DNA from 3 places in the Pantoea sp. CFCC18177 genome. Region 1 is predicted to be linked to each of the others. Evidence: predicted binding sites of a transcription regulator. Region 1 holds the regulator's gene; each other region holds the start of a gene.
What was found. The regulator LexA, encoded in region 1, represses DNA repair genes until DNA is damaged. The targets are predictions, from matches to a motif close to TNCTGTATGTACATACAGNA.
Positions count from the first base shown of each region.

Region 2: a site for LexA is predicted at 2,699-2,718, ahead of ACPUC8_RS22600 (metal-dependent hydrolase). Genes of this name have one in related genera too.
Region 3: a site for LexA is predicted at 2,507-2,526, ahead of dinB (DNA polymerase IV). Genes of this name have one in related genera too.

Region 1 is NZ_JBNBPL010000017.1:75,941-81,018, forward strand. Features, by position in the region: gene plsB (glycerol-3-phosphate 1-O-acyltransferase PlsB) at 1-1,361, opposite strand, end outside; gene ACPUC8_RS17265 (diacylglycerol kinase) at 1,489-1,857, shown strand; gene lexA (transcriptional repressor LexA) at 1,963-2,577, shown strand; gene dinF (MATE family efflux transporter DinF) at 2,702-4,027, shown strand; gene ACPUC8_RS17280 (CsbD family protein) at 4,188-4,400, shown strand; gene zur (zinc uptake transcriptional repressor Zur) at 4,469-4,990, opposite strand.
Region 2 is NZ_JBNBPL010000030.1:5,553-10,630, reverse strand. Features, by position in the region: gene hxpB (hexitol phosphatase HxpB) at 11-679, shown strand; gene kduI (5-dehydro-4-deoxy-D-glucuronate isomerase) at 988-1,824, shown strand; gene kduD (2-dehydro-3-deoxy-D-gluconate 5-dehydrogenase KduD) at 1,836-2,597, shown strand; gene ACPUC8_RS22600 (metal-dependent hydrolase) at 2,738-3,328, shown strand; gene ACPUC8_RS22595 (L-cystine transporter) at 3,482-4,873, shown strand; gene ACPUC8_RS22590 (DUF6515 family protein) at 5,070-5,078, shown strand, end outside.
Region 3 is NZ_JBNBPL010000015.1:96,981-102,058, reverse strand. Features, by position in the region: gene lpcA (D-sedoheptulose 7-phosphate isomerase) at 185-763, shown strand; gene ACPUC8_RS16230 (class II glutamine amidotransferase) at 814-1,581, shown strand; gene dpaA (peptidoglycan meso-diaminopimelic acid protein amidase) at 1,552-2,295, opposite strand; gene dinB (DNA polymerase IV) at 2,539-3,594, shown strand; gene ACPUC8_RS16215 (sugar ABC transporter substrate-binding protein) at 3,759-4,829, opposite strand; gene ACPUC8_RS16210 (ABC transporter permease) at 4,857-5,078, opposite strand, start outside.

The DNA.
Region 1 (5,078 bases):
ACCATCTGCAGGAAGCTCTCTTTTTCCTTAGCCGCACCGCGCAGCTCTTTCGCGTAAGTGCCCACCTCCATCACGTGTTCATAACCGATGTAGATCGGCACAAACGTGATAGGGCGGCTACCACCGCGCAGCATGGCCTGCAAGGTCATCGACAGCGTGCCGGTTTTAGGATCGAGTAAGCGACCGGTGCGTGAACGCCCACCTTCCACGAAATACTCAACCGAATATCCGCGGCTGAACAGTTCGCCCAGATATTCGCGGAACACCGTGGAGTAGAGCTTGTTGCCTTTGAAGGTACGGCGAATGAAGAAAGCGCCAAGACGACGGAAAATCGGACCCGCAGGCCAGAAATTCAGGTTAATACCGGCTGCAATGTGCGGGGGCACCAGGCCCTGGTGATACAGCACATAAGAGAGCAGCAAGTAGTCCATGTGGCTGCGGTGGCAGGGCACATAGACAATCTCATGGCCGTCTTGCGCCAGCTGACGCACACGTTCGCCACCATTGACATTGATGCCCTGATAGAGACGACTCCACAGCCAGCCCATCACACGGTCAGTGACGCGAATGGCTTCATAGGAGAAGTCCGCAGCCACTTCTTCCATCATCTCGATGGCGTTCTGTTGAGCTTTCTCATGGGAAATCTTTTTGCTGCGCGCTTCGTCTTCCACTGCTTTCTCAATCGCTTTGGATTGCAGCAGTTTGTTGAACAGATCCTGACGTGCGGGCAAGCGCGGGCCCACCGCCGCCAGGCGTTGACGCGCAAAGTGAATGCGGGCCACGCGCGCCAGTTTCTGTGCAATAGACTTATCGGTACCGTGTTCCGTCGCCATCTGGCGCAGGGAAACGGTCGGCGAGAAGCGCACAAAACTGTCACGGCCGTGCCACAGAATGGCGAAGAACTTCTCTATACCATTCATCATGCGCAGATGTGGCGTGGCTTCACCCTGGATTTCGCGTCCTGGTGCGCGACCAAACATCACCGAAACCGGCAACATTTGAACGTCGAGATCAGGGTTACTGCGGTGCAAATCGAGGTAATCGTGAAACAGCTTCACGGATTCTGGATTGGCCACGAAATAGGGGATAACGCGCGGACCATCGTGAATAAACACGTGGCGCGGCAGTAGAGTACCATCGATCTCTAAGGGGGCCAGGGGATCCGGCAGATCATGTTTCAGACATTGCGCCCGCAGTGTCAGTAAGTCTGCCTTTGAATCATAAGGCAAAACGTACATCACCGGACGTGTCGGATCGATCCCATGTTCGGAGACAGGATCGGTCGGAATGACCTTACCTTTTACCAAAATAGAGAGTGGTAAATTCAATAATTTGTAATAAAGTTTACGCCAACCTGACATAGACAACTTAAAGCCTCTTGTTAGCAAAGCGCGGCAAGCATACCAGAAAGTGCAGCGAAGATCTGTGGTGACACCACCTCAGGCTGCCGAGAAATTGACGTCAAAATCAATCAAGGGTTCCACCAGCATGGCAAATAATGTCACCGGTTTTCAAAGAATAGTGAATGCAGCCGGTTATTCCTGGCAGGGGTTACGCGCTGCCTGGCAGAATGAAGCGGCATTTCGTCAGGAAGCGATCGCCGCAGTGATCGCCGTTATCGTGGCCTGCTGGCTGGATATCGATGTCATTTCTCGTGTGCTGATGATTGGCTCAGTGGTGCTGGTGATCATTATTGAAATAATTAACAGCGCCATCGAAGCGGTGGTGGATCGCATCGGCGAAGAGCGGCATCCGCTGGCAGGACGCGCAAAAGATATGGGTTCAGCGGCGGTATTACTGGCTATCTTGCTGGCCCTGTTTGTCTGGATCACACTGCTCTGGTCCCATTTGCGATAGCCATTCCAGATTCACCGCGCTGCGCTAATTCGCCGCTGTTTTGGTTTTCATTTCGCCAATACCTGTATATACTCACAGCGACTGTATAAACAACCAGGGGGCGGGATGAAAGCGTTAACAGCAAGGCAGCAACAGGTCTATGATCTGATTCGCGACCATATTAACCAGACGGGCATGCCGCCAACGCGTGCGGAAATTGCTTCGCAACTGGGATTTCGCTCGCCCAATGCTGCTGAAGAGCATCTGAAAGCGCTGGCGCGTAAAGGTGTTATCGAAATTGTTTCGGGTGCTTCACGCGGTATTCGTCTGCTGATGGAAGAAGAAGTCAGCGAAGGTTTACCGCTGATTGGCCGCGTAGCCGCCGGTGAGCCGCTGCTCGCGCAGGAACACATCGAAGCGCACTATCAGGTTGATGCCAATCTGTTCAAACCTAACGCTGATTTCCTGTTACGCGTAAGCGGAATGTCGATGAAAGATATCGGGATTATGGATGGCGATCTGCTCGCGGTGCATAAGACTCAGGAAGTGCGTAATGGCCAGGTCGTGGTGGCGCGTATTGATGATGAAGTCACCGTAAAACGCTGGAAAAAGCAGGGCGCTATTGTACATCTGCTGCCCGAAAATACCGATTTCCAGCCGATCGTGGTCGATACGCGTGAACAGTCTCTGACCGTTGAAGGTCTGGCTGTGGGCATCGTGCGTAACGGAGAATGGCTCTAATCTCTTTTTGAACTCCCCCGCTGCGGTAGCGCTTATCGCAGTATGAAGTACTGATTCTTTGCGTCGGACTTTTGTGGTTCAGCGTGAGGAATCAGGCTGATCTTCGCAACAACGGAACGGGCGGATGCGGCTGTTTTCCTCTTCAGATAAAGCACTCTGGCGGCTGGCGCTGCCGATGATTCTCTCCAATATTACTGTCCCGCTGCTCGGCGTGGTTGATACGGCGGTGATTGGTCATCTCGATAGTCCTATTTATCTGGGCGGCGTGGCTGTCGGTACTACAGCGACCAGCTTCATCTTTATGCTGCTGCTATTCCTGCGCATGAGCACCACCGGGCTGACGGCCCAGGCCTTTGGTGCCAATGATAAAACCGCACTGGCGCGCGCGTTGATACAACCCTTATTGATTGCTTTGGTTGCAGGCTTGTCGTTTGCGCTGCTGCGAACGCCTGCGAGCACTCTCGCGGCAACGTTGATGGGCGGTAGCCCAGAAGTGCAGCAGCAGGCGCAAATATTTATCGAAATTCGCTGGCTGAGCGCGCCGGCCACACTGGCCAATCTGGTGATTCTTGGCTGGCTGCTAGGCGTGCAGTATGCCAGGGCGCCCATGGTGCTGCTGATCGTTGGGAACCTGGCCAATATTCTGCTCGATTTACTCTTCGTACTGAAACTGCACTGGGGCGTGGCGGGGGCTGCGGCGGCAACCGCATTGGCAGAATATGTGACGCTGGGAGTCGGTTTATGGATGGTAGCGCGCGTGCTCAGGCTGCGCGGTATCCATTTTACGCTGCTCAAGCAAAGCTGGCGCGGTGATGCTGCGCGCCTGTTCCGGCTCAATCGCGACATTATGCTGCGTTCGCTGATGGTGCAGATTTGCTTTGCCTCTCTCACTCTGTTGGGCGCGCGCATCGGGCCAGACGTGGTGGCAGTCAACGCGGTATTGCTGATGTTCCTCACCTTTACCGCCTACGCGCTGGATGGCTTTGCCTATGCGGTCGAAGCATGCTCAGGGGAGGCTGTCGGGGCAAAAGATCGCAGCCGATTATTACTTATCTGGCATGCAGCCTGCCGTCAGGCGGGGATTGTCGCGTTAATGTTTGCCCTGATATACGCCTTTACCGGTCCATATATCGTGGCGCTGCTCACTTCGCTGGAGACACTGCGTGAAATAGCCGATCGCTATTTAGTCTGGCAGGTGATTCTGCCATTGGTCGGCGTATGGTGCTATCTGCTGGATGGCATGTTTATTGGTGCCACGCGCGGACGCGAAATGCGCAACAGCATGGTGATGGCAGCGGTGGGTTATGGCGTTGCTCTGCTATCACTCCCCTGGTTGGGAAACCATGGCTTATGGCTGGCGGTAACGGTGTTTCTTACGTTGCGAGGCGTAACGCTGTGGTGGGTGTGGCGTCGTCACTGGCAGCGTGACACCTGGTTCAGTGCGGGATAAGCGAAGCGTAACCTACAGATTATTCTGTATTTTTTTGCGCAATCCACGCTGGGTACTATAATTATCTCAAACGGCGCAAATGAGTAGCGCGTTGTGTAGATGTTTCCTTGCTTTTATAGGGGATCATCTTATCTCACTCAGGATGACGTGGAGGATTATGATGAACAAAGACGAAGCGAGCGGTAACTGGAAGCAATTCAAAGGGAAGATGAAAGAGAAATGGGGCAAGCTGACGGATGACGATATGACCGTCATTGAAGGTAAACGCGATCAGCTTGTCGGCAAAATTCAGGAACGTTATGGCTATGCGAAAGAGCAAGCCGAAGCGGAAGTCAAAGACTGGGAAAGTCACAATAATGACTACCGTTGGTAAGCAGCCGCTTTAAGGATGATGCTCCTACCCCGCCGATCACCCGTCGGCACGGCACAAGGAAGTGCCAACTACCCTTTTCTTACCTTCTTTTTACTCTCAATTTCATGGTCATGATCGCAGCTGTCATGGTGCTTACACGCGGCGACTTCTGCACAATTTTCACACAACCCATGCGCTTCAATGACGGTATGACGCAGTGAAAAACCTGCCTGATCGGCCAAACCCGCGATGATTTTTTCCACCCCATGAGCATGTTTCTCACTGACAGCCGCACAGCCGTCACACACCAGCATGACTGAGGTATGGGCTGGTTCGTCAAAATGATGGCACACCACGTAGCTGTTGTTAGATTCAACGCGGTGAATAAACCCTTGTTCTAACAGGAAATCCAGTGCACGGTAAATCGTTGGCGGTTTAGCCTGCGGTTCACTGATGCGCAGTTGATCCAACAGGTCATAGGCACTGATCGAACCATTTTGCTCGGCCATCAGACGCAGCACTTCAGCGCGTTGAGTGGTCAGGCGCACGCCGCGATCAAGGCAAAGTGATTCTGCTTGAGTCAGCAGTTGTGCGGGCGTGAGGTTTGACATAAACATTCTCCAGGTTGCAGGCGATGTTATTTTATCACACAAACTTTTACCCTGCTGTGATTGCTTTTTGTTCTTATGTTGTCTAAGA
Region 2 (5,078 bases), on a different contig from region 1:
GAGCTGTTGTATGTCTTATCGTCGCCCTGTCGTGGCCGCTATTTTTGATATGGACGGATTGCTGATCGATTCAGAGCCGTTATGGGATCAGGCCGAGCTGGATATTTTTTCCAGTCTGGGTGTGGATATCTCCCGCCGCCACGAACTGCCGGATACCTTAGGTCTGCGTATTGATCAGACCGTGCGCATGTGGTTTGAAGCGCTGCCGTGGAATGGGCCAGATCAAGCCGAAGTGACGCAGCGGATTATTGCGCGTGCGCTGGGCTTAGTTGAGGAGACACGACCACTGTTGCCGGGTGTGGAGCAGGCTCTGCAACTTTGCCAACAGCAGGGATTAAAAATCGCCCTCGCCTCTGCGTCTCCTCTGTTTATGTTAGAGCGTGTGCTGGAGATGTTCGATCTGCGTCACTATTTCGATGCTATTGCGTCGGCGGAAGCCCTTCCTTATAGCAAGCCACATCCTCAGGTGTATCTGGATGCTGCCGCTAAGTTGGGTGTTGATCCGTTGAACTGCGTGACGCTGGAAGATTCGTTTAATGGCATGATCGCCACTAAAGCTGCACGCATGCGTTCCATCGTGGTGCCAGCGGAATCGCATCGTGACGATGCACGTTGGGCGCTGGCGAATGTGAAGCTGGCGGATTTGACAGAGCTGCGGGCTGAGCATCTGTTTAACTAATGCCATCGGTTCGGTCGCTGTACGTTCAGGCGCTCAAGCCAGGACAGACCCGTCCGATCGCAAAGACAACACGCATCCCTGCAGATCGGCCGGGCCATCCTTGGCCCGGACGCTTTGCTCTTCGGACGGGTCTGTCCTGTCTATAGCACGTTAATCATCGCTTTAATAAATGCATGCATTGTGCGTTTTTGATCGTCCACACAAATAAATAAAACAACGTTTCATTTTTATTGAATTACCATCCCATCCTGCCTAAGATGCCCAAAGACCCGATTCGGGACACTTCCTTTAACATTGAGAGGCCTGAGATGGACGTTCGTCAAAGCATCCACAGTGAGCATGCAAAGAATCTCGATACTGCGGGACTGCGCCGCGAATTCTTGATCGAAAAGATCTTTGAGGCAGATAACTACACACTGACCTACAGCCATATTGACCGCATCATTATCGGTGGCGTGATGCCGGTGCAGCAGTCGGTGACTATCGGAGAGGAAGTCGGCAAGCAGTTGGGCGTCAGCTATTTTCTTGAACGCCGTGAATTAGGGGTGATAAATGTCGGCGGGCCGGGATTGATTGACGTTGATGGTAAAACCTGGGAGATCGGCCATCAGGAGGCCCTGTATGTGGGGCAAGGGACGAAGCGCGTCATCTTCCGCAGCAGCGATGCCCGCCATCCTGCAAAGTTCTACTACAACAGTGCACCGGCGCATACGCGCTATCCCGACAGGAAAATCACGCTGGAGGATGCCGTCAAAGCCACACTGGGCGATGCCGCCACCTCGAACCGTCGCACCATCAATAAATTCATCGTGCCGGACGTCCTTCCCACCTGTCAGCTCACCATGGGATTGACCCGCCTTGATGATGGTAACCTGTGGAATACCATGCCCTGCCATACCCATGAGCGCCGCATGGAAGTGTACTTCTATTTTGATATGCCAGATGACAGCGCCGTGTTTCATATGATGGGACAACCACAAGAGACGCGCCATTTACTGGTGCATAACGAGCAAGCGGTTATCTCACCCAGTTGGTCTATCCACGCCGGTGTCGGCACCCAACGCTATACCTTTATCTGGGGCATGGTCGGTGAAAATCAGGTGTTTGATGATATGGACCACGTCAGTATCAGCGCGCTGCGCTAACAGGAGGCACAATGATCCTTAACGCATTCAATCTCGAAGGCAAAGTTGCGCTGGTGACCGGCTGTAATACTGGCTTAGGCCAGGGGATGGCATTGGGTCTGGCGCAAGCAGGCTGCGATATCATTGGAGTAAACCGCGCAGGTCCGGCTGATACCCAAGCCAAAGTCGCAGCGTTGGGGCGGCGCTTCTGGTCCATTCAGGCCGATCTCACCAAGCCGACAGGGGTGCCGCACATTGTCGAGCAAGCCGTTGCCTGTGCCGGGCGCATTGATATCCTGGTCAACAATGCCGGTATTATTCGCCGCGAAGATGCACTCAATTTTAGTGAGCAAGACTGGGATGATGTGATGAACATCAACAGCAAAAGCCTGTTTTTCCTGTCTCAGCACGTTGCCCGCCAGTTTATTGCGCAGGGTAACGGCGGCAAGATCATTAACATTGCCTCAATGTTGTCATTCCAGGGCGGTATTCGCGTACCTTCTTATACCGCATCGAAAAGCGCAGTAATGGGCTTAACCCGCCTGATGGCGAATGAGTGGGCCAAACACGGCATCAACGTCAACGCTATTGCACCGGGTTATATGGCAACCAATAACACCGAGCAACTGCGCAGCGACGAATCGCGTAATGAAGAGATCCTGGGACGTATTCCATCGGGCCGTTGGGGTAACCCCGATGACATGATGGGGCCGATCGTGTTTCTCGCCTCAAGCGCGTCTGACTATGTTCAGGGATATACGTTGGCCGTCGATGGTGGATGGTTAGCACGCTAAGCTAACCTGTTCTTTTCCCGCGTCATTATGACGCGGGGGAAGTGAAAAATATTAACGCTTCGTTACAGCGTCACCATTCTCATTTACTGGATAAATCCCTATACTGGATGCATCGACAGTTTTTGCAGCCAGGTTTCATCATGACGGCCGAAGGCCATATCATTTTTGCCATTGCCAGCGCGATTTTTGCCAAGCGCGCGGAGTTGACGCCGGTTTTGGCTAGCGCCGATTGGTGGCATCTTGTGCCTGCTGCGCTGTTGACTTGCCTGCTGCCTGATATCGATCATCCTAAATCCGTGCTGGGCCAGCGTTTAAGATGGATATCCCATCCGATTGCGCGCGCCTTCGGCCATCGCGGCTTTACGCACAGCTTGCTGGCGGTCGCGGTCAGCTTGTGGCTGTTCCAGATTAATGTTCCCGCCGACTGGTTTTTACCCGCAGATGTGTTGCAGGGCATGACGCTGGGTTATCTCAGCCATATCATCGCCGATATGCTTACCCCCGCTGGCGTCCCGCTGCTGTGGCCCTGCCGCTGGCGCTTTCGCCTACCTTTGCTGAATAGCCAGAAAGGCAATCAACTAGAGCGTGCGTTGTGCCTGGCATTGGTGGGTTATGCACTGTGGTTCCCGCCCGGCACGCCCTCTTTTGGTGCTAACGGCTGGCCAGAACAACTGTTCAATACGCTACAAAATGGAGTGGGTCGGGTAATAAACGGACAGAAAGAGCAATAAGCATACAAATTGCGAGATTTAGTTATAAGCCATTCTTTTTGGATATAAGCCTGCACTTTCATGAACTGGTAACATTCCTGACATTCCCTGACGGGAATTGACTATTTTCCGCGCCAGCTCATGACGCTGCGCGGCTCATCTCTGGAGTCGAGCATGGATTTTCCCCTCATTCTTAATATCGTGGCCTTTGTCGCGCTGCTGATTGTTCTCAATCGCATTGGCAACCAAAGCTGGAGTTTGTCGAAGCGCGTACTCACCGGTCTGGTGTTTGGCGTGTTTTTCGGTTTGGCGCTGCAAACCATTTATGGTGAGAACAGCCCGGTCGTGAAGGACTCGATTAGCTGGTTCAATATTGTCGGTAATGGCTATGTGCAGTTGCTGCAGATGATCGTCATGCCTTTAGTGTTTGCCTCTATCCTCAGTGCCGTTGCGCGTCTGCATAATGCTTCTTCACTGGGCAAAATCAGCGTACTGACCATTGGTGTGCTGCTGTTTACCACCGCCATCTCCGCCTTGGTAGGCGTGCTGGTCACCGGACTGTTTGGCCTGAGCGCGGAAGGTTTAGTGCAAGGTGCCCAGGAAACCGCCCGTCTGAGCGCGATTCAGAGCAACTATGTCGGCAAAGTGGCTGATTTGAGTACGCCGCAGTTACTGCTCTCCTTTATCCCGAAAAATCCGTTTGCGGACATGGCGGGTGCTAACCCAACCTCAATCATCAGCGTGGTGATTTTCGCCGCCTTCCTTGGTGTCGCGGCTTTGCAGTTGTTGAAAGATGACAAAGTCAAAGGCGAGCGTGTGCTGGTAGCTATCGATACCCTGCAATCCTGGGTGATGAAGCTGGTGCGTTTGATCATGAAGCTCACCCCTTACGGCGTGCTGGCGTTGATGACCAAAGTGGTAGCGGGCTCTAACCTGCAAGACATCATCAAACTGGGTGGTTTCGTGGTGGCTTCTTACCTTGGTCTGGCCATCATGTTCGGGGTGCATGCCCTGCTGCTGTCAGTTAATGGCATTAACCCAATGCGTTTCTTCCGCAAAGTGTGGCCAGTGATTACCTTCGCCTTCACCAGCCGTTCCAGCGCGGCCAGCATTCCGTTGAATGTGGAGACGCAGACGCGCCGCCTGGGTGTGCCAGAATCGATTGCCAGCTTCTCTGCCTCGTTTGGTGCCACTATCGGTCAGAACGGCTGTGCTGGTCTCTATCCGACCATGTTGGCGGTGATGGTCGCGCCAACCGTGGGCATCAATCCATTTGATCCGATGTGGATTGCCACCCTGGTCGGTATCGTCACTCTCAGCTCTGCCGGTGTGGCTGGCGTGGGTGGTGGTGCCACCTTCGCGGCACTGATTGTCTTGCCTGCGATGGGTCTGCCAGTGACGTTAGTCGCCCTGTTGATCTCCATCGAACCGTTAATTGATATGGGCCGTACCGCCTTGAACGTCAATGGTTCGATGACGGCCGGTTCTTTGACCAGCCGCTGGCTCGGTTTGACCGATAAAAAAGTACTGGAAAGCGACGAACACGCCGAACTGGCGCACCGCTAATCTTCCACAGCCAGACAACGGCAGGCCGCAAAGCCTGCCGTTTTTTTTGGCTTCAGCTCCGCAATTCAGCCTAATCGTGGTGCCAGCGTCAGGAAAGTGTTAAGCATGGTAAACAGACGAAAAATCAGCCATTTTTCACTTGAGTTTTAGCGTGCAAAGGCTAATTCTGCTATCAGTCATAGCAGGAGAAACACCGATGAAAAAC
Region 3 (5,078 bases), on a different contig from region 1:
GCGGACGAGATTTAGCAATCTGTTTACATCGCAATTACAACGGAACTCACAAAATCACCGCTTGCCGTCAAGAACACGCGAAACGGTTAGCTCACAAGGTGTTTTTACTCGATGCGGGCGCTTTGCGGCTTTGCCCCATTCCGTTAAACTTGCAGGGTCAATCTTTCCTCTAAAGGACATCCCTATGTATCAGGACATTATTCGCTCGGAACTTAATGAAGCAGCCGATACGCTCAACAAGTTTCTGAGTGATGAAGCGAACATTCACGCAATTCAGCGCGCCGCGGTGCTGCTGGCTGATAGCTTCAAGGCCGGTGGCAAAGTGCTCTCCTGCGGCAACGGTGGCTCACACTGTGATGCGATGCACTTCGCTGAAGAGCTGACCGGGCGCTACCGTGAAAATCGTCCTGGCTACCCGGCAATTGCCATCTCTGATGTCAGCCATCTCTCCTGCGTGAGTAATGATTTCGGCTATGACTACGTCTTTTCACGCTATATCGAAGCTGTGGGCCGTGAAGGCGATGTACTGCTCGGTCTGTCGACCTCCGGTAACTCCGCAAACATCATCAAAGCGGTGGAAGCGGCACGTGCTAAAGGCATGAAAGTGATTACCCTGACCGGTAAAGATGGCGGCAAAATGGCTGGCACGGCGGATATCGAAATTCGTGTACCGCACTTTGGCTATGCCGACCGCATTCAGGAGATTCACATTAAAGTGATTCATATCTTGATGCTGCTGGTCGAAAAAGAGATGGTTAAGTAATGACGTGTCCCTCCCACCCGCGTGGGAGGTTCTGACTTAAGGCGGTTGCTATGTGCGAATTGCTCGGGATGAGCGCCAATGTCCCTACGGACATCTGTTTCAGTTTTACCGGTCTGGTGCAGCGTGGCGGTGGAACCGGGCCGCACAAAGATGGCTGGGGCATTACCTTTTATGAAGGGAAAGGCTGCCGCACCTTCAAAGATCCACAACCCAGCTTTAACTCACCGATTGCCCGCTTAGTGCAGGAATACCCGATCAAATCGCATTCGGTTGTGGCACATATCCGGCAGGCGAACCGTGGTGAAGTGTCGCTGGAAAATACGCATCCCTTTACCCGTGAGCTGTGGGGCCGCAACTGGACTTACGCGCACAATGGGCAGCTAAAAGGCTATCGCCAACTGGAAACCGGCCATTTTCGACCCGTGGGTGAAACGGACAGCGAGAAGGCATTTTGCTGGATCCTGCATAAACTGGCTGAGCGCTATCCGCGTACGCCGGGCAACTGGCCAGCGGTGTTTCGCTATATTGCTGAGCTGGCAGGCGAACTGCGGCAGAAGGGCGTGTTTAACATGCTGCTGTCTGACGGGCGTTACCTGATGGCGTTCTGTTCAACCAACCTGTATTGGATTACGCGCCGTGCGCCGTTTGGCAAAGCCACCTTGCTCGATCAGGATGTAGAGATTGATTTCTTGCAGCAAACCACGCCAAAAGATGTGGTGACAGTGATTGCGACACAGCCGCTGACGGGGAATGAAACCTGGCACCGGATAGTGCCAGGCGAGTGGGCATTATTTTGCCTGGGTGAGCGCCAGGAATGACTTCGAGGCAGCATCCGGTGTTGAAATCGCCGGCGTGCTGTTGACCGCATATTGCCCGGTGGTGGTCACATTCACCGTCGGCGGCACATGGTACTTTTCAAAGTACGCATAGCCCGGCTGCAGTTCACGCCAGAAATTGATGTACGTCGAGTAACGATGACGCTGCATGTTGCTGTCGGTCATATGGAACGGGAAGATATTAATCTGCACGTCCTGCTGACCGTTACGCAGCGCGGCGTTAACGTAAGTGAAGATCTCATCCATCGATGCATTGGTCATGGCGTAGCAGCCAATCGATACGCAATCACCATGGATCATCAAATAGTTACCGTCATAACCTTTATCGCGATCGTATTGATTCGGGAATCCGGTGTTAATTGCGCGGTAAAAACGGCTGTCCGGTTTTAGCTGGTTGAGCTTAACGTTATAAAACCCTTCCGGACTCTTAAAATCGCCCTGACGACGTTTAGGCCCTAAACCGCCAGAGAAATTACAAATGCGATAGCTGTCCAGCAGACGATATTCATTACCGATTTTGCCGTACAGTTCCAGCGTACGCTCTTCCTTGAAAATCTGAATAAAAACGGGGGTGCCAAGTAACTGTTTCTTTAACTCTTTGCTCACCGGAGCCGACGGTTGGGTTGGCTCTGGCGAAATTGCCCAGCTAAGGACTGGCATAAGAATCATCGCAAGCAACAATGCGATTCTGCCCATTCTGTGTATACCTTGAAGTGAAGAGAGACGATGACGCTGAGCGTCTTGGTATTGCATTATCGGAAATATCCGCTACCGCAGCGCAACATTAACATTGTCTGACGTTTAATCAAGTCAGTGTCGGTGAAAATGGTGCATTCCTAAAGGGATTACGACCAGAATTTTGTAAACTTTAATTCGCTGCACAACATTTATTGCCGATATTTTTCGCTGCTGTATACTTATCCAGTATTCGGAGGGCGTATGCGTAAAATCATTCATGTTGATATGGACTGCTTTTTCGCAGCGGTGGAAATGCGCGACGATCCCTCATTACGTGATATTCCCATCGCCATCGGCGGCAGCCGCGTCCAGCGCGGAGTGATCAGCACCGCCAACTATCCGGCGCGTAAATACGGCGTGCGCAGCGCAATGCCAACCGCAACGGCACTGAAGCTGTGTCCGCATCTCAGGCTCTTGCCTGGGCGTTTTGATGCTTATAAAGAGGCGTCACGCCAGATCCGCGATATCTTCTCGCGCTATACCGCACTGGTTGAACCGCTCTCACTGGATGAAGCCTATCTGGATGTCACCGACAGCGGGCATTGCCAGGGTTCAGCTACGCTCATGGCGCAGGCGATCCGTGCTGATATCCTGCGTGAAACCGGCTTAACCGCCTCGGCGGGTATCGCACCGATTAAATTCCTCGCCAAGATCGCCTCGGATCTGAATAAGCCCAATGGGCAATATGTGATTACGCCGCAGGTCATGCCTGACTTTTTACTGACGCTGCCGCTGAGCAAAATTCCCGGCGTTGGCAAAGTGGCCACCAAAAAGCTGGAAGAGATGGGATTGCACACCTGCGCGGATGTACAGCGCAGCGATCTGGCGCTGCTGCTGAAACGCTTTGGTAAGTTCGGGCGTGTGTTGTGGGAACGCAGCAACGGCATTGATGACCGCGATGTGGTGGTGGAGCGTGAGCGCAAATCACTGGGGGTCGAACGGACGTTGATGGAAGACATTCACAGCTGGGAGCAGTGTCTGGCGATTATCGATTTCCTCTATGAGGAGTTGGATCGTCGGCTAACCAACATTCGTCCCGATAAGCAGATCGCGCGACAGGGTGTGAAGCTTAAGTTCAATGATTTCCAGCAGACCACGCAAGAGCACGTCTGGCAGGTGTTAAACAAGGATGACATGATCGCCGTCGCTCGCCAGGCGTGGGATGAGCGGCGCGCAGGGCGTGGTGTACGGCTGGTGGGATTGCATGTGACGCTGGTGGATCCCCAGCTGGAACGGCAGTTAGTGCTGGGGTGGTAATCGTGCTGATGTTTTCCCTCACCCTCACCCTCACATTAACCCTCTCCCAAAATGGGAGAGGGTACCGATCAAGCGATGGTGAGGAATGCATTCACTTTGCCAGACCGCTCTGACTGCACCCTCTCCCGTATGCGGGAGAGGGCTGGGGTGAGGGGGGAAGGCCGCTATTTCTTACCGTATTTCGCTTCCAGCGTGGCAAACCATGGCGCGACGAAATCGTTGTTCTCACCCCAGCCTGGAATGATCTTGTTCAACGATGCCACGTTGACCGCACCTTGCTGGCTGCTCAGCAGCTGCTGCGAAATGGAAGAGGCTTTGAATTCGTAGCTGGCCGGTGTGGCCTCGCCCGCAATCTTATTCGCGACCAAACGCATATTCACAGCGCCGATGGTTTTCGGATCGACAGCCACTGTCTGCACCCACGGGCTGTTCTTCTCGTGCATCAACTGCAGGTCCTGGTTAGACACGTCGATACTGTAGATCTTGATCTCCGTACGACCATTCTCCTGCAGCGCTTTATACGCGCCCTGGCTGAAAGCATCCCAGGATGCCCAAATCGCATCTATCTTGCCTTTCGGGTATTTCGCCAGAATCGCGCCAACCTTGTTGGCAGTATCACCCTGCACATCGGTAGAAACAGCGCCAATGGATTCCAGCTGATGAATACCTGGATTCTCTTTCAGCAGTTTCTCATACACTACCTGGCGGCGTTCCTGCGGCGGGAAGCCCGCAACCCACAGCTTGATGATGTTGGCTTTGCCATGGAAATCACTGATCAACTGACCCAGAGACGCCTGTGCCAGTGAAGCATCATCTTGCGCCGTGACGGTGACGCCGTTTACTGGCGTATCAACCGGAGTATCAAACACTGACAGTTTAATACCGGCATCGACGATGCGTTTTACCAACGCGGTGGAGTAGGGCTCTTTACCGTGCGACAGAATAATGCCGTCATACTTCTGGCTGATCGCCTGGGCAACAAAATCCTGGAAACGCGCGTCATCACCGTTGCTCAGGAAGGTGCTGACTTTAAAGCCCAACTGGCGACCTTGCTGAATGGCTCCGGCCACAAACTGCGTGGTGTTATCGTCAGAACCCAGGTTACGGATGATAGCGATGCGTACCGGGCCTTCATGATTGGCGATCACGGCAGGCACAGGTGCAACGGTGTCAGCAAAGGCGACGCTGGCGTTCAGCAGGCTTAGCGCCAGCAGCGAAAGGGTGATTTTTTTCATTATGATCTCTTTCTCAGTAAATGCGCCTTAGCGGCGCTGAATGTAGGTAATGGCCAGGGCCAGAGCCAGCACCAGCCCTTTGATAATGTCCATGGCGTAGTAAGGCACGGACAGCATCACCAGCCCGTTCTGCAACACGCCAAGGATCACCGCGCCGACCAAGGTACCCAGCGCGTTAGGTTTGCCGGAACCGGCCAGCGAGAAGCCGATCCATGCCGCGGCAACGGCATCCATCAGGTAGCCGCTTCC